Regions from separate parts of the Siccibacter colletis genome, predicted to be linked through region 1. Evidence: predicted binding sites of a transcription regulator. Region 1 holds the regulator's gene; each other region holds the start of a gene.
The links. The regulator LexA, encoded in region 1, represses DNA repair genes until DNA is damaged. The targets are predictions, from matches to a motif close to TNCTGTATGTACATACAGNA.
Positions count from the first base shown of each region.

Region 2: a site for LexA is predicted at 3,083-3,102, ahead of dinG (ATP-dependent DNA helicase DinG). Genes of this name have one in related genera too.
Region 3: a site for LexA is predicted at 3,063-3,082, ahead of KFZ77_RS11655 (YebG family protein). Genes of this name have one in related genera too.

Region 1 covers NZ_CP074352.1:3,703,180-3,709,050, reverse strand. The annotation lists gene ubiA (4-hydroxybenzoate octaprenyltransferase) at 1-114, shown strand, start outside; gene plsB (glycerol-3-phosphate 1-O-acyltransferase PlsB) at 598-3,021, opposite strand; gene KFZ77_RS17740 (diacylglycerol kinase) at 3,152-3,520, shown strand; gene lexA (transcriptional repressor LexA) at 3,630-4,238, shown strand; gene dinF (MATE family efflux transporter DinF) at 4,319-5,638, shown strand; gene KFZ77_RS17725 (CsbD family protein) at 5,868-5,871, shown strand, end outside.
Region 2 covers NZ_CP074352.1:1,254,271-1,260,141, reverse strand. The annotation lists gene ybiB (DNA-binding protein YbiB) at 1-885, opposite strand, end outside; gene dinG (ATP-dependent DNA helicase DinG) at 918-3,068, opposite strand; gene licT (BglG family transcription antiterminator LicT) at 3,372-4,226, shown strand; gene KFZ77_RS06060 (beta-glucoside-specific PTS transporter subunit IIABC) at 4,365-5,871, shown strand, end outside.
Region 3 covers NZ_CP074352.1:2,397,928-2,403,798, forward strand. The annotation lists gene ptrB (oligopeptidase B) at 1-1,385, opposite strand, end outside; gene KFZ77_RS11645 (tellurite resistance TerB family protein) at 1,472-2,134, opposite strand; gene yebF (protein YebF) at 2,301-2,642, opposite strand; gene KFZ77_RS11655 (YebG family protein) at 2,718-3,047, opposite strand; gene purT (formate-dependent phosphoribosylglycinamide formyltransferase) at 3,184-4,362, shown strand; gene KFZ77_RS11665 (bifunctional 4-hydroxy-2-oxoglutarate aldolase/2-dehydro-3-deoxy-phosphogluconate aldolase) at 4,430-5,071, opposite strand; gene edd (phosphogluconate dehydratase) at 5,135-5,871, opposite strand, start outside.

The sequences.
Region 1 (5,871 bases):
CAGCGTATCACCGCCGGACGCGAGCGCGAGGCCTGTTTCCGCGCGTTTCTGAACAATAATTACGCAGGGATGGCGCTGTTTATTGGTATTGCGGTCAGCTACCTGACGCGTTAAGCCCACCCTGTGTGGGCTACGGAAACGAAAAAGGCGGGAGAACCCCGCCTTTTTTATTGGCTTAGTGAATGCTTTGTAGGGCGGGTAAGCCTGCGCACCCGCCACGACGCTTCCCGAAGGTGGGTGCGCTGCGCTTACCCACCCTACGTGGGTTACGGAGACGAAAAAGGCGGGAAAACCCCGCCTTTTTTATTGGCTAAGTGAATGCTTTGTAGGGCGGGTAAGCCTGCGCACCCGTCACAACGCTTCCCGAAGGTAGGTGCGCTGCGCTTACCTACCTTACGTGGGCTACGGAGACAAAAAAGGGGGGAGAAATCCGCCTTTTTTGTTGGCTTAGTGAATGCTTTGTAGGGCGGGTAAGCCTGCGCACCCGCCACGACGCTTCCCGAAGGTGGGTGCGCTGCTCTTACCCACCCTACGTGGGTTACGGAGGCGAAAAAGGCGGGAAAACCCCGCCTTTTTTATTGGCTCAGTGAATGGCTATCAGCTGGTCTGCGCCGAGGCGCTTTCAATAGTCAGACGCACGTCAGAGGTCACCAGCTCGCCCAGCAGCTGGTAAATCGCCATGGTGCGGGTCGGATCGGCATCTCCGGTATCGCTGATGTAACCTTCGTCGCGCAGCGTCAGCACCAGCGTGCTGAAGACCGCTTTGTCGAAGAACTCCGGCGCGTTGATGCCGTGCAGCACCGACAGGCGCTGAGCCACGGTACGGCTCTCTTTTTCCAGCGTACCGCGGTTGATCGCCGGGTTAGCGCTCAGCAGCCAGAAGGTAATGGCGTAGCGCTGAAGCGTTTCCCGCACCCCGGCAGCCAGCAGCTGCAGCGTGCGTGAGCGTGCCGGATTAAGCTGAAGCTGCTCGCCGTTGGCGACGATTAACCCCTGCTGCAGCATCTCTTCCAGCAGGGCATCAATGACGCCACCCAGCTCTGATTTATCCCAGCGCAGGAACAGCTCGGTTTTCAGCATCGGATAGATAACTTCAATCTGGCTCAGCAGCGTTTCACGGCTGATGTTGCGGTGCTGGGTAACAATCGCGGCAATCAGCGATGGCAGCACCAGCATGTGCAGAATGTTGTTACGGTAGTACGTCATCAGCACTGCCTGCTCGCGCGGCAGGATGATGATGTCGCCGATGGTATCTTTCTCAACTTCGAACTTGTTCATCTGCAGCGCGTGATCGATAAGCTCATCGGCGGTGGCAGCAGGCACGGTCGCGTCCGCGGCATACGGCACGTTACGCAGCAGGCTGAGATAGCAGTTCAGCTGCTCGGTAAGCTGTTCGCGGGTCAGCGAACGCTGGCGTGACGCAAGCAGGGCTGTGCAGCAGAGGTTCATGGCGTTAGCCGCACCGGCGTTGTTGATGCGCACCATCAGTTCACTGGCAATGCCGTTGACGGTTGGCGTCAGCCACGCCGGACGTATCGCTTCGATCGGGTCAACCGATTCGCGCCACTCCGGCACGTTATCATTCAGCCATGAGGTCAGCGACATCGGCTCGCCGAAGTTGACATAGCCCTGGCCGAGATTGCGCAGCTTGCTCAGCCCGCGCACCATCTGCAGCAGGCTCTCTTTCTCTTTCGTAGCGCCGCGCAGCTCTTTGGCATAGGTGCCCACTTCCATGACGTGCTCGTAGCCGATGTAAATCGGCACCAGCGTAATCGGACGCGTGCCGCCGCGCAGCATCGCCTGAATGGTCATCGAAAGCGTGCCGGTTTTCGGATCCAGTAGGCGACCGGTACGGGAGCGTCCGCCTTCCACGAAATACTCAACCGAGTAGCCGCGGCTGAACAGTTCGCCGAGGTACTCACGGAACACCGTGGAATAGAGCTTGTTGCCTTTAAAAGTACGACGGATAAAGAACGCGCCCAGACGGCGGAAAATCGGGCCAGCGGGCCAGAAATTCAGGTTGATGCCCGCAGCAATGTGTGGCGGTACCAGCCCCTGGTGATAGAGCACGTAAGAGAGCAGCAGATAGTCCATATGGCTGCGGTGGCAGGGCACATAGACGATCTCGTGACCGTCGTGGGCCAGCTGACGTACGCGCTCAGCGTTATGAACGTTGATGCCCTGATAGAGACGGTTCCAGGTAAAGCCCAGCACGCGATCGCTCACGCGAATAGCTTCATAGGAGAAGTCAGCCGCGATCTCTTCCATCAGCGCGACGGCATTCTGCTGCGCCTTTTCATGGGAGATCTTTTTGGTACGCGCTTCGTCCTCTACCGCACGGGCAATCGCTTTTGACGCCAGCAGCTTATTGAACAGATCCTGACGCACCGGCAGGCGGGGGCCAACGGTGGCCAGACGCTGGCGGGCAAAGTGCATACGCGCCACGCGCGCCAGCTTTTGCGCGATAATTTTATCGGTGCCGTGCTCGGTGGCCATGCGGCGCAGCGAAACCGGCGGCGAGAAGCGCACAAAGCTGTCGCGCCCCAGCCAGGAGATAGCGACGAACTTCTGAATGCCGTTCAGCATGCGCAGCGGCGGGTTAACCTCACCCTTTTCGCGGCCCGGAGAGCGGCCAAACATCACCGAAACCGGCACCATCTGCACATCGAGATTCGGGTTGCTGCGGTGTAAATCCAGATAGTCGTGGAAGAGCTTAATAGACTCTTCTTTCGGCGTGTAATAGGTGAACACGCGCGGCCCGCTGTGAATGAACACGTAGCGCGGCAGAATAGCGCCGTCGATTTCCAGCGGTTCAAGCGGGTCGGGTAAATCATGCGCCAGGCATTGTTCGCGCAGCGCCAGCAAATCTGCCTTAGAGTTATAGGGCAGCACATACATAATAGGGCGAGAGGTATCCAGCCCTAATTCGGCGCAGGGGTCTGCCGGAATAGACTTGGTCTTTACCAGGACACTTAATGGTAAATTCAGTAATTTGTAGTAAATTCGTGGCCAACCGGACATAAACGATGTAAAGCCTCTGGTTAATAATGCAATCGCGCCGCAAGAATATCAGAATCCGTTGGGAATTTCTGTGCTGCGCTGAAGGCGACGTAAAAGCATTGACGCTCAGAATTCAAAAAGGTTTCTTTTCATGGCGAATAACACCACCGGGTTAACCCGTATTATCAAAGCTGCAGGCTACTCCTGGAAAGGGTATCGCGCAGCCTGGAAAAATGAAGCCGCCTTCCGCCAGGAGGCCGTCGCGGCAGTTGTGGCAATTGCGATTGCATGCTGGCTGGATGTTGATGCCATCACGCGCGTTCTGCTGATCGGTTCCGTTTTGCTGGTCATGATTGTCGAAATCCTTAATAGCGCCATTGAGGCGGTAGTGGACCGAATCGGGCCGGAATTCCACGAGCTTTCCGGGCGTGCCAAAGATATGGGGTCCGGTGCGGTACTGCTGTCTATCATCACCGCTCTTATCACCTGGGGCACGCTACTTTGGCAGCATTTGCGATAACCTTTCCAGAACGGGCCGTGTGTCTGGTTTTTTGCGCATTTTGTGGTTCCAAAGTCGCCTTTGACTGTATATACTCACAGCATAACTGTATATACACCCAGGGGGCGGAATGAAAGCGTTAACGACCAGGCAGCAAGAGGTGTTCGATCTCATTCGGGATCATATCGGCCAGACCGGCATGCCGCCTACTCGTGCGGAAATTGCAGCGCGTTTGGGGTTCCGTTCCCCGAACGCGGCGGAAGAGCACCTGAAAGCGCTGGCGCGTAAAGGCGTCATTGAGATCGTTTCAGGCGCATCGCGCGGCATTCGTCTGCTCATTGAAGAAGCTGAAGGGCTGCCGCTGATTGGTCGCGTTGCGGCGGGTGAACCGCTGCTGGCCTCCCAGCATATCGAAGGTCACTATCAGGTTGACCCGTCCCTGTTCAAGCCGAGCGCAGACTTTCTGCTGCGTGTCAGCGGGATGTCGATGAAAGACATCGGCATTATGGATGGCGATCTGCTGGCGGTGCATAAAACCGAAGAAGCGCGTAACGGCCAGGTTGTGGTGGCGCGTATCGAAGATGAAGTGACCGTAAAACGTCTCAAAAAACAGGGCAACATCGTTCAGCTGTTGCCTGAAAACAGCGACTTCGATCCTATCGTGGTTGACCTGCGCGAACAGAGCTTCACTATCGAAGGCCTGGCAGTGGGTGTGATCCGCAACGGCGAGTGGCTGTAATCTCCCTCTGATTTTAACCTCATGGTGCCGCGTGTTGCCGTGAGGTTAGCCTTCTGACCTCATTACCAGTTCGGGGCAGCATGTCGTTCTTCTCCTCCACTGATAAAGCGTTGTGGCGTCTTGCGCTGCCAATGATCTTCTCGAATATCACCGTGCCGCTGCTTGGCCTGGTGGATACGGCGGTGATTGGTCATCTCGACAGCGCAGCCTATCTTGGCGGCGTGGCGGTAGGGTCAATGGCAACCAGCTTCCTGTTTATGCTGCTGCTGTTCCTGCGTATGAGCACCACCGGGCTGACGGCCCAGGCGTTCGGTGCGAAAGACCCCGCCGGGCTGGCGCGGGCGCTGGTACAGCCCCTGATGCTGGCGCTTATTGCCGGCTTCGCTATTTTTCTTCTGCGTACCCCGCTTATCAATCTTGCGCTGCACATCACCGGTGGTAGCGACGACGTGCTGCTTCAGGCGCGCCGCTTTCTTGAGATCCGCTGGCTGAGCGCGCCCGCCTCGCTGGCAAATCTGGTGCTGCTCGGGTGGTTGCTGGGCGTGCAGTATGCCCGTGCACCGGTGATCCTGCTGGTAGTGGGTAACCTGCTCAACATCGTGCTCGACCTGTGGCTGGTGATGGGGATGCAGATGAACGTGCAGGGCGCGGCGCTCTCAACGGTTATCGCCGAATATGTCACCTTCCTTATCGGCCTGCTGATGGCGTGGAAAGTCCTGCGGTTGCGGGGTGTCAGCGTAACCATGTTGAAAGCGGCATGGCGCGGGAATATGCGTAAGCTGCTGGCGCTTAACCGCGACATTATGCTGCGGTCGCTGCTGCTTCAGCTCTGCTTCGGTTCCATTACCGTTCTTGGGGCGCGGCTGGGCGGCGAGGTGGTGGCGGTGAATGCTGTGCTGATGACGCTCCTCACTTTTACGGCCTATGCGCTCGACGGTTTTGCCTATGCGGTGGAAGCGCATTCCGGGCACGCATTTGGCGCGCGCGATCGCTCCTCGCTGCTTGATGTCTGGCGCGCCGCCTGCCGGCAGGCAGGGATTGTCGCGCTGGCATTTGCCCTGGTCTATGCCTGTTTCGGTTCCACCATTGTCGCCATGCTGACCTCCATCGACAGCCTGCGGCAGCTTGCCGGGCACTATCTGCCGTGGCAAATCCTGCTGCCGCTGGTGGGTGTCTGGTGTTATTTGCTGGACGGTATGTTCATTGGCGCCACCCGTGGCCGTGAGATGCGTAACAGCATGGCGCTGGCCGCTCTGGGGTTTGCCCTGACGCTGCTGTCACTTCCGCTGCTGGGTAATCATGGTTTGTGGCTGGCGCTGTGCGTCTTCCTGGCGCTGCGAGGGGTGACGCTGGGCTGGATGTGGCGGCGTTTCTGGCAACAAGACCGCTGGTTTACATAGTCAGTTACATCCCTTTACCGGGCTTTAAGCAGCCTCCAGCTTCCTGATTTTGCAGCCCTTTCATGGTCATTTTTCATGCGCCCGGGAGTGAAAATGGTTAAATATTCCGAATCACCGCCCCGTTCCCGCAGGCTCGTCTACAATTATTATCACGTCCAGCAGGAAATGAGATGAATGTCAGGACGGTTCATAAACGCAATCTCATAAACCGAACGATGAGGACATTATCATGA
Region 2 (5,871 bases), 1.6 Mb from region 1:
GATTTTCAGCGACACCGGCAGCGGTTCGCGCCCGGTAAGGCAGCGTTCGGTCCAGCGCGCCGTGACGTCAGCCTCTTTTGACGCCGGTAGCACGGTGGTGGGTGCCGCCTCGGCCTGACGCTCATACAGCACGCGTATGCCCTGCTCATCAATCAGATTGATTTGCGGGCAGCGCTGCGGGTTGGCGTATACCTCCCCCTCCGTGCCGTGCATCAGCAGCGCTCGCCCGCCGATGGTCTGGAAGAAGCCGCCCACTTTGGTCACGTACTCCGGGTGCGAAACGCTGGAGAGACGCAGCGCGGCGTCCTCGGCAAACGGCGTTGCCAGCTTGGCCAGGGTATGCGCACTGTTACGTACGCCCATCCGCCAGCGCAGATCGAGTTGCTGCTCCAGCGGCGGGCAGAGCGCGCTGACCGGCATATAGACCGGATGATGGCCCTCCAGCTGGGCCTGCGCCTGACCGGCGTGCAGCGTCGGGTGGATGCCCATCAGCGTGAATACGGTTTCGCTGATCACCCGGGTGCCGTCATGGCTGACCCCGTGCACCAGCACCGGAAAACCGAGGCGGTTGAGCAACAGCGCCAGCAGCGGCGTCAGGTTGGCCTGCTTACGCGCTCCGTTGTAGGTGGGAATGACGATCGGCATCGGTTTGCCCGGCGGCGGCGTCAGGCGCACGGTCTGCTGCTGCATCGCCTCGTAAAAGCCGCGCAGCTCTGCTTCCCCTTCCCCTTTGATGCGCAGCGCAATCAGCACGCCGCCCAGCTCCAGCTCCGGCACCTCGCCGTTCAGCATATGGGTATAGAGCGCGCGCGCTGTGTCGATATCCAGATCCCGGGCATGGTTCTTGCCGCGGCCGATTTCTTTAATGATTGAGCGGTAATCCATCCGTCACTCCTTACGTCGTGCTGTTTGCGTATTCAGCGCCGACGAGGGCGGCGCGCTGCTTTTTTTGGCTCAGCCTTCACTATAACGTCTGGTGCCTCAGGCTGGGAAACAGGAAATACCGGCAGCGCGTTCAGCAGGCGCTGCCCGTAGCCTTTGGTAAACAGGCGCTTGTCATAAATGATCACCTCGCCCCAGCATTCGTGGCTGCGGATAAGCCGCCCTACCTGCTGGATAAGATTGAAGGAGGCGCTCGGCAGGCTCTGTACTTCAAACGGATAGCGGTTAAGGCTTTTCAGCCACTCCCCTTCGGTGATCACCACCGGGCTGTCCACCGGCGGGAAGGCAATTTTATGGATATGCACCTGGGTGAGCAGCTCGCCTTTCAGATCCAGCCCTTCAGCAAAGGACTGTAGCCCCACCAGCACGCTGCGCTCACCGCCCTGCACGCGCTTGCGGTGCAGCTCTACCAGCCGGTAACGCGGCTGATCGCCCTGCACCAGCAGCATCAGGCGCAGGTCGGTCACGTGGGTGAGAAACTGCTGCATGGCGCGCCCGCTGGCAAACAGCACCAGCATCCCTTTGTGCTCGCCTTTTTCGACTTCCTGGCGGAAGAAGGCCGCCATTTCGGCAATATGGTGCGCTTCGTGCTCCAGCAGCGGTTCGTAGCGCATACGGGGAATGACAATCCGCCCCTGATCGACATGATTAAACGGCGAATCAAGGCTGATAAAGCGGTCGCCCGCCTTCTCGCGCAGGCCGCTCATCTCCTGCAGACGTGAAAAACTGTTGAGCGAGCGCAGGGTCGCGGAGGTGACCACCACATGCGGCACGCTGCGCCAGAGCAGCTTTTCCAGCTGGTCGGCAACGCGAATGCCGACGCAGTGGAACCACATATGCAGCTGGCCGTCGCGCAGCTCGCGGGTCACCCACTTCGACACCGGCGCACCGGACGCCTGGGCCAGCGAGGCCAGCCGCCAGAGCTTGCTCTGCGCCTCGAAGTGGCCGAGGGCGCGGTTCATCTGCAGCAGCACCCGGTGCAGACGCACAATATCGTGGCTGCCGGTCTTCTCGCTGAGATCGTTGAGGAACAGCTCCGCCAGGCCGCGCAGCGATTCGGTAAGCTTCGCCAGCCGCTGGCAAATCTCCATGATCTCAGCCGGCAGTTCGCCCATCGCAAACCGGTACTCCGCCTCGCTGCCCGCCGGCAGATAAAGGCCCAGAATACTGTTCAGGGAGCCGATAAGTTCGGCCAGCTCCTCGCAGTGCGCGTTCAGCCGCTCGGGATTCGCCAGCGGCGGCAGGGTTTTCGGGCGGAACTGCTCCACGCAGGTCGCCACCAGTTTCGCAAACAGATCGAGCTGCAGCCGCGCCCAGGGAGCGGTGATCTCGGCGCTCATCTCCAGCGCATCGCGCGCCACGTCCGGGACGTGATGCCCTTCATCCAGCACCAGCAGCAGGTTTTTCGGCTCCGGCAGCACCGCTTCGCTCTCCAGCGCCGCCATCACCAGCGCGTGGTTGGCCACCACCACTTCCGCCTCCTGGATTTCACGCCGCGCCACGAAAAACGGGCATTCGCGATAGTAGTGGCAGTTGCGGTTCAGGCAGCTCGCTTTATCGGTGCTGAGCCGCATCCACAGCTTGTCGTCGATCGCCTGATCGGTGTGATCGCGCAGGCCGTCCCACTTATAGCTGTCGAGATCGGCTTTCAGCTTTGCGCAGCGCTGCTGCTCTTCTTTGCTGTTCGGCGTCAGCTCGTCATCAAGAAATGCCAGCAGATCGCCCTGCGCCAGGCTGTCGGTGGAGAGCGCAGCGAGGTTGCGCGGGCAGACGTAGCGCCCGCGTCCGAAAGCGGCGGTGAACTTCAGGTCCGGGATAATCTTGCGCAGCAGGGGTAAATCCTTGCTGAAGATCTGGTCCTGCAACGCCACGTTAGCGGTGCTCACCACCAAGGTTTTCTGCTCGTCCCGGGCAATGGCGATGCCGGGGATCAGATAGGAGAGGGTTTTACCGACGCCGGTAGGCGCTTCGATCGCCAGATGCCGCCCTTCATCCCCGGCCAGCGTTTTCGCCACTTCAGCAATCATCTGCCGCTGCGGCGCGCGGGGGATAAAATCGGGGATCTGCTGTTGCAGCGCCTTGTACCAGGCGGCAATTTGCGCTTTATGCGCGCTCAAAAGGGCCATCGGGAAACCTGAGATACTGTATAAACAGCCACTATTGTGGCATTTTTTAGCCCGCAGGTTGACCTTTTTTTAGCACGGCGCGGCGAAAACATTGAGCGCATTAATTCGCAGAGCTGATCACATTTCAGAGGTAAATATATTCTTTCCGCGTCCCCTGCGTTGACCGATTATCAGACGAGTGTTAGGTTTTTTATCAGTGCATTAACTTGTTACCGTTCGGCGGGCAAAACCTGAATGCAGCTTGCGGGAGACTTTCCGTAATCTGTATTTATGTTTTGCCCGTTTTGTTTTCAGGAGCCGTCGATGTTCATTAAGCAAATCCTTAATAACAATGTCGTCAGCGTGGTGGATGAACAGGGTCAGGAGCTGATCCTCACCGGGCGCGGATTAGGTTTTTCAGCCTCGGCGGGAGAACAGGTTAATATGGCGAAAATAGAGAAAACGTTTCGCCTGCACGACGACAAAATATCGGCCCGGTTTAAAGCGCTGGCAGATGAAATACCGCTGGAAATATTGCAGCTCACCGATGATATCGTGGCGCTGGCGCGCTCTGCCCTGCCGCATAAATTAAGTGAAGGGCTGTATATCAGCCTGAGCGATCATTTGCATTACGCCCTGCAACGCAGTCATGACGCGTTGACGCTGCATAATCCGTTGCAGTGGGAAGTGCGCCATTTTTATCAGGCAGAATATGGCGTCGGCCAGCAGGCACTGGCGCTGATAGCCGCCCGCACCGGCACGCTATTACCGGATGCTGAGGCCTGCAGTATCGCGCTGCATATCGTTAACGCCGGGCTGAGCACCACCACGGCGAAAACCGGCCAGATCACCCAGCTTATTTATCAGGTGCAGAACATCGTCAAATACTGGTTTCGGGTTAAGCCGGATGAGGAGAGCCTGAATTACCAGCGTTTTATTACCCACCTGAAATTTTTTGCTCAACGGGTAGTAGAAGGCGAGATTGTCGATAATGACGATGCGGAACTGTTTGCGATGGTGCAGCAGCGCTATAAAAAAACCGTCGCCTGCGTTGAGGCCATTAATGATTTTGTGCAGAAGAATTATCACCACGCGATGAGCCAGTCGGAGAAATTATATCTGACGGTGCATATCGATAACGTGATTAAAAGAATGACGCCCGCAGATACCGGGGCGTAATACCCGGGAGTAATCCCACTAATTCCGTTCAGGCTTGTTACTGTTCAATCAGGCAAACCCCAGAGGAAGCAAGACGACCGGCAGACCCGGCGATTGTTTAACACGGCGTTATTTCGCCGTGGATCTGGAGGAATGACCATGCACTATTCCCATACCGCGCAGCAGATTATTACGCGCATTGGCGGGGCCGAAAATATCGTCTCGCTGTTCCACTGCATTACCCGGCTGCGCTTTGAGCTGCGCGACATGAGCCTGGCGGATCGGGCTGCGCTCGACAACACCGATGGCGTCATGGGGGTCAACATCTCCGGCGATCAGTATCAGCTGATCATCGGTAACGAGGTGGCCCCGCTGTGCGACGCGATCCTTGACCAGCTTCCCCACCTGCGCGAGGCAGCACCCGCCCCTGCGGACGACGCGCCGCGCAAACGCCGCAACCCGGTGTCGGTGGTGCTGGAGGGGCTGTCCGGCATCTTTTCCCCCATCATTCCCGCCATTGCCGGCGCAGGTATCCTCAAGGGGGTGCTCTCGCTGCTGGTGGCCCTCAACTGGCTCGATGTCAGCAACCAGAGCTACCAGATCCTGGCGGCCATCAGCGACGGCGTGTTTTTCTTTATGCCGCTGGTGCTGGCCTTCAGCGCCGGTCACAAATTTGGTGCTAACCCCTACGTGGCGGTGGCGATGGCCGCAGCGCTGTTTCACCCCAACCTGACCACACTGTTCGCCGCCGGCGACCCCATCGCCTTCTTCGGCCTGCCGGTTGCGCCCGTTTCCTACGCCTCGTCAGTGATCCCGATCCTGCTGGCGGTCTGGCTGCTGAGCTACGTAGAACGCGCGGTTGACCGCGTGATGCCCGGGGCGCTGAAAACCATGTTCGTGCCTCTGCTGTCGCTGGTGATCGTGACGCCCGTTACGCTGATAACTATCGGCCCGCTCGGCATCTGGCTTGGCAACGCGCTGTCGGGCGGCATCCTGTGGCTGGTGGCCAACATGGGAATACTGGCGGGCGTACTGGTGGGCGGTACCCTGTCGCTGATGATCATTACCGGTATGCACTACGTGCTGGTGCCGGTGATGATCAACAACATCAGCCGGCTCGGCTATGACCCGTTCAAGATCCTGTTTTACGTTGCCAACCTCGGCCAGGCCGGGGCGGCGTTCGGCGTCTTTCTGCGCTCGCGTAACAAAAAGACCAGAACTCTTGCGCTCTCCACCAGCTTCAGCGCCTCGCTGGGGATTACCGAGCCGGCGATGTACGGCATCAATATTCGCTTTAAGCGCCCATTCGCCTGCGCCCTGGCGGGCGGAGCCTGCGGCGGGGCGTTCGCGATGGCGATGGGGGTAAAGACCTATGCCTTTGCCCTGAGCGGTCTGTCCGGTATTCCGGCCCTGGTCGGCCCCACCTTCCTGTGGGCGCTGGCGAGCCTGGGGATCTCCTTCACCGTGGCCGCCCTGCTCACCGTGGTGGTTGGCTTTGAGGAGGAGGCGCAGCCGGATACCGCTGCGCAGCAGGCGGGCGCACCGCTACCGCTTGCTGCCCGGGATGAGCAGATCTTCGCGCCGGTGAGCGGCCAGCTGCTGCCGCTCGACCGCCTGAGCGACCCGGTGTTTGCCGATGAGATTTTTGGCAAGGGCATCGCCATCG
Region 3 (5,871 bases), 1.3 Mb from region 1:
TCGGCATCCATGCAGGTGCCATAGGAGCCGTAGCCGTAGACCAGCAGCGGGTTCTTGCCGCGCTGAAACCAGGACTTGTGGTACACCAGAGACACCGGCACTTCGACCCCGTCCCGCGCCTTCACCCAAAGGTGCTCGCTGCGGTAGTTCCCGGCATCAAAGCCTGCTACCTCGGTCTGCTTCAGCACCCGCCGCTCGCCGGTATCCATGTCCAGCTCAAACAGGGTGTCAGGCGTGGTCATGGAGGAGTAGCCGTAGCGCAGGCGTGACGTCTCCGGCTCCGGGTTGTAGGCAAGCCAGGTCACATAAGCCGGATCGTCGAAGGCGATGCCGGTCACTTCCCGGGTTTTGCGGTTGATCTGCCGCAGGCTGGTGAGCCCGCGCTGGCGCTCTTCCACCACCAGCCAGTCGGTGAAAAGGGTAAAGCCTTCCAGCATGATGTGGTCGCGCGCCGGGATCAGCACTTCCCAGCGCGCTTCGTCACGCACTCTGGTGCGGTACAGACCGAAGTTTTTGCCGTCGCGGTTCGAGCGCAGGTAAAAGGTATGCTGATAGTGGTCGAGGCTGTATTCGTGATCTTTGCGGCGCGCGAGGAAGCATTGTGGCTGCGCGTCGGGCAGCTCGGCATCCAGCAGCAGCACTTCGCTGGTGGTGGCGCTGTTAAGGTAGATCTGGATGAAATGTCGGGAGGTGGTTTTGTGCAGGCTGACGTAGAAAGTGTCGTCCTTCTCTTCATAAACCAGCTCATCCCACTTCGACGGCGTGCCGATGGTATGACGCCACACCTGATACGGCAGCAGCGTGGTGGCATGCTTACGCACGTAATAGAGCGTGGTGGAGTCGTTGGCCCAGACAAAGCTCGGCGAGACGTTCTCCAGCATTTCGGGATACCAGTTTCCGGTTTCCAGATTACGAAAACGCAGGCCGTACTGGCGGCGGGAGAGGAAATCTTCCGCCAGCGCCATGATGCTGTTATCGGGCGTAATTGACAGGCCACCAAGGGTGTAGAACTCACTGTGGGCCGCGCGCTTGTTGGAATCCAGCAGCAGCTCCCAGTCATCCCATTCTGAACACGTCACCGACTGACGCTGATAGATCGCATACTCGCAGCCGGTTTCATACACGTGCCGGTAGCGATACCCGTTGTTCACGTAGGGGGCGGAGACGTCGCGCTGGGGGATGCGGTCAACCATCTCCTTGAGTAAACGGTCCTGCAGCGCCTGCTGCGTGGTCATGATATCGCGCCCGTAATCGTTCTCCTGGTGCAGATACTCCAGCACTTCCGGCTGCGAACGCGTGTCGTCGCGCAGCCAGAAGTAATTGTCGATACGGGTGTCGCCATGCTCGGTGAGCGCATGGGGGATTTTTCTCGCTTTTGGTGGCATGTCATTTTTCTTTTGCGTTTAACACCCTGTAAGGGTGGCAAAACCCACGCGTGATGCAAGCGAAACATGACATTTAGCCGAAAGGATTACCCCGGCAGCGCCTGTTTTTGCTGTTTCAGATCCTGCTCGATGCTGGTACGCACGTCCTGCGGGATCTTCAGCTCGTCGCCGAGCGCGTTGAGGTAGCTGCGCTCCATAAAGTGATCGATATCGATGGCGGCACAGCTCAGGAAGTACACCTCCAGCGCTTCTTCTTCATTCTGAATGCCGCTGGCGATGCGTTTTGGATCCAGCGGCTGCTCAATGGCCTGCTGGATCAGCACCCGTCCCTGCTGCTCAACGCCAGCCTCACGCAGCTGCTGCTCAATGGCCTGACGCTCCTGGTCGTCGATATGCCCGTCGCTCTTCGCAGCAAATACCAGCGCGAGGATCAGGCGCTCAGTGCGCACGTCCAGCGGCGAATGATGCTGGCCGTAGCCCGGTTCATCCTGATGCGCAGCGCGCACTTTGTCTTTGTACTTATTCCACAGTACGGTGCCCGCCACCGCCCCGCCGCCCATTAGCAGCGCGCTGCCGGCATATTTGGTTAATAGCTTACGCGATGAGGAGTTCGCCACCAGCAGCCCCGCGAGGCCGCCCAACGCGCCGGGCATGTACTTGCTGTAACCCTGTTCTTTGCCGCCGGACTGCTGGGTAGCGGATTTCGCCTGACCCAGAACGGACTGAAGCTGTTTCAACCATTGAGACATCGTTTTTCCCCGTTAATGCATATGTTTAACCGAGGGTAAGTGACCGAGCGTCAAGAAATGTCGGGGTTGAGCAAGGAAGGGAAAATTATTGCCTGCTGACCAGGCAAAGCAGTGTCGCGCCGCCAGGAGGCAGAAACAACACAGGCAGCCGGGGCTGCCTGAGGGTTCAGTGCTGATAGCGGGCGGTGCCTTTGCGGCAGTCGATAGTGACCCGGTACTGAATGTCGGTGTTTTTACCGCGTACCGTCAGCGGCACCTGCCAGGTGTCGTCTTCCCCGCGAACTTCTTTGGGGTTTACCCAGGCAACCGGATCGGCCTGGCCGAGAATGCGCTGGTCATCAGCCCAGCGCGGGATACGGTTTTGCTGATAGTCGCGCTTCACGCTCGACGCGATGGTTGCGGCATCGCTGCCTTCGCAGCGCGGAAAGCTCACATCGTGAGCGGGCGCGGCCAGAGCCGGGGCGCTGCACAGTGCCAGCAGCCCCATAAATAGCGTTCCTGTTTTGATCATGCTGTTCTCCTGTCAGTACGTTCAGAAAAAGCATGGCCGAAAACCTTAGTAACGCCAGTGTCTCTGGTCTGATTATGCCGCTTTGATTGGCTTCACGTCGGCAGAAGGCGCATCAGCGCTGGCCTTTTTACGTGATGCCGGGGCCGCTTTTTCTGACGCGTCGCTCTCCGGCAGCTTGCCGGTTTTGATGATCGCGCTCAGGGCGTCACGCTGCTCGGCCAGCCACATCGCCAGCGCTTCGTTCTGGTCATCTTCCAGCTTCAGCGGGCTCTCCTGTAACCAGTCGCCAAGCACTTCTGCCAGATCGAGCATTTTGTCGTAAGCGTCAGCATCTTTTTTATTGGCAAAAGACATCTTTTCCTCACCTTCGCGGACAACTACATATTTAATTTCAACGGTCATTTTGCAGCCTCGCATCACTGTATTTATATACAGTATAAACCTTCATCGCCCTGTGATGCAACCGTAAAATCACTGCCAACGCAAACGTTTTCGTTTATACTGCGCCGGTCTTTTTTTCACATCAGGATACAGGGTTATGGCTAAGTTGGGTACGGCGCTGCGCCCCGCAGCTACGCGGGTAATGCTTTTGGGATCGGGTGAACTGGGTAAGGAAGTCGCGATTGAGTGTCAGCGCCTGGGCATCGAAGTAATTGCCGTGGATCGCTACCCTGACGCCCCGGCCATGCACGTCGCCCACCGCAGCCATGTCATCAATATGCTTGATGCTGCCGCACTCAAAGCGCTGGTTGAGCAGGAAAAACCGCACTACATCGTGCCGGAGATCGAGGCCATCGCGACCGATATGCTGGTGGAGCTGGAGCAGGCCGGGCAGCACGTCGTACCGACCGCACGCGCCACACAGCTCACCATGAACCGGGAAGGCATTCGTCGTCTCGCGGCTGAAGCGCTGGCGATCCCTACCTCAAGCTATCAGTTTGCCGACAGCGAAAGCGCCTTTCGTGCGGCAGTGGACACCATCGGTCTGCCCTGCATCGTAAAACCGGTGATGAGCTCTTCCGGGAAAGGACAGAGCTTTATCCGTCGCGCAGACCAGCTGGCGCAGGCGTGGGTATACGCGCAACAGGGCGGCCGCGCCGGGGCCGGGCGGGTTATCGTGGAAGGCGTGGTCGATTTCGATTTTGAGATCACCCTGCTCACCGTCAGCGCGGTAGATGGCGTTCATTTCTGCGCGCCGGTGGGCCATCGTCAGGAGGACGGCGACTATCGCGAGTCCTGGCAGCCGCAGCAGATGAGCGAGCTGGCGCTGGCGCGAGCTCAGGAAATGGCGCGAAAAGTCGTTCTGGCGCTCGGTGGCTACGGCCTGTTTGGCGTGGAGCTGTTTATCTGTGGCGATGAAGTCATTTTCAGCGAAGTGTCGCCGCGCCCGCATGATACCGGCATGGTGACCCTGATTTCACAGGATCTCTCCGAGTTCGCATTGCACGTGCGCGCCTTTACCGGGTTGCCGATCGGCGGTATTCGTCAGTATGGCCCCTCCGCGTCCGCCGTCATTCTGCCGCAGCTGACCAGCGATAACCTGACGTACGGGAATCTGGAGCAGGCGCTGGGTGCTAGTGTCCAGCTGCGCCTGTTCGGCAAGCCGGAGATCAACGGCACGCGCCGTCTCGGCGTGGCCCTCGCCGCCGCCGACAGCGTGGAAGAGGCAGTTGTGCGCGCCAGAACGGCTGCCGCGGCCGTGGTGGTGCAGGGATAAAAAAAGCCCGGCTGCATGGCCGGGCTGATGATATTGAGGCGAGTGGCAGATGCCCTCGCCTTTTTTATTACTGCTGCGCGCCAGCGACCGCTTCACGCGCCAGGGTGGTGATGCGATCGTAATCGCCGCTTTCCAGCGCGTCAGCCGGCACCAGCCAGGAGCCGCCGATGCACAGCACGCTTTTCAGCGCCAGGTAATCACGGTAGTTAGCCGGGGAGATACCGCCGGTCGGGCAGAAACGCACCTGGGAGAACGGCCCTGCGATAGCCTGCAGCGCTTTGGTGCCGCCGTTCGCTTCCGCCGGGAAGAATTTGAACTCTTTCAGACCGTAGTCCATGCCCAGCATCAGCTCAGACACGGTGCTGATGCCAGGGATCAGCGGGATGGTGCCTTCGGTAGCCGCTTTCAGCAGCGGTTCGGTGAGGCCCGGACTGATGGCGAACTGTGCACCCGCTTCGGTGACCTCTGCCAGCTGCTTCGCGTTCAGCACGGTGCCCGCGCCGATGATGGCATCCGGCACTTCTTTAGCAATCAGGCGAATCGCTTCCAGCGCGCACTCGGTCCGCAGGGTCACTTCCAGCACGCGCACGCCGCCAGCGACCAGCGCTTTTGCCATCGGTACAGCGTGTTCGAGTTTGTTAATGACGATGACAGGGACAACCGGGCCTGAGGTAAGGATTGCTTCGGCACTTGTTTTCCAGTTTTTCATTCAGATTTACTCCCGCCAGTTTTAATTAATTCATCTGTGTCCGGCGCATCGTTGCGCCGGGAATTATTCAAAAGTAATACAGGTTGCGCCCTGTTCCGCGCCAGATAACTTCTCGCGTAACGCGCCAAACAGCTCACGTCCGGTGCCGACACGCATCGCGCTCAGATCCGGCACAAAGGCTTCACGGGCCGCCAGTTCGGCGTCGTCCACCAGCAGCGTCAGCTCGCCGGTCTGCCCGTTAACGCGAATGAGGTCGCCGTCGCGCACCTTCGCCAGCATCCCGCCGCCGTAGGCTTCAGGCGTGACGTGGATAGCGGAAGGTACCTTACCGGATGCGCCAGAGAGTCGTCCATCGGTAACTAACGCAATTTTGAAACAGCGGTCCAATAATACACCAAGTGGCGGCATGAGTTTATGTAATTCTGGCATCCCGTTCGCTTTTGGCCCCTGATGACGAACCACCACCACGCAATCGCGGTCCAGCAGACCCGCTTCAAAGGCGGGCAGCACGTCGTGCTGGCTTTCGAATACCACCGCCGGGGCTTCAATAATCTGGTTCTCCACCGGCACCGCCGAAGTTTTCATTACCGCGCGCCCGAGGTTGCCGCTCAGCACTTTGGTGCCGCCGTGGCGCGAGAACGGTTTTTCAATGGTGGCGATAATCTCGCTGTCGAGCGAGGCTTCTGCCCCCTCGCGCCAGTCGAGCTGGCCGTTGTTGAGCCACGGCTCCAGGGTATAACGACGCAGGCCAAACCCGGCCACGGTGTTGACGTCCTCGTGCAGTAACCCGCCCTTGAGCA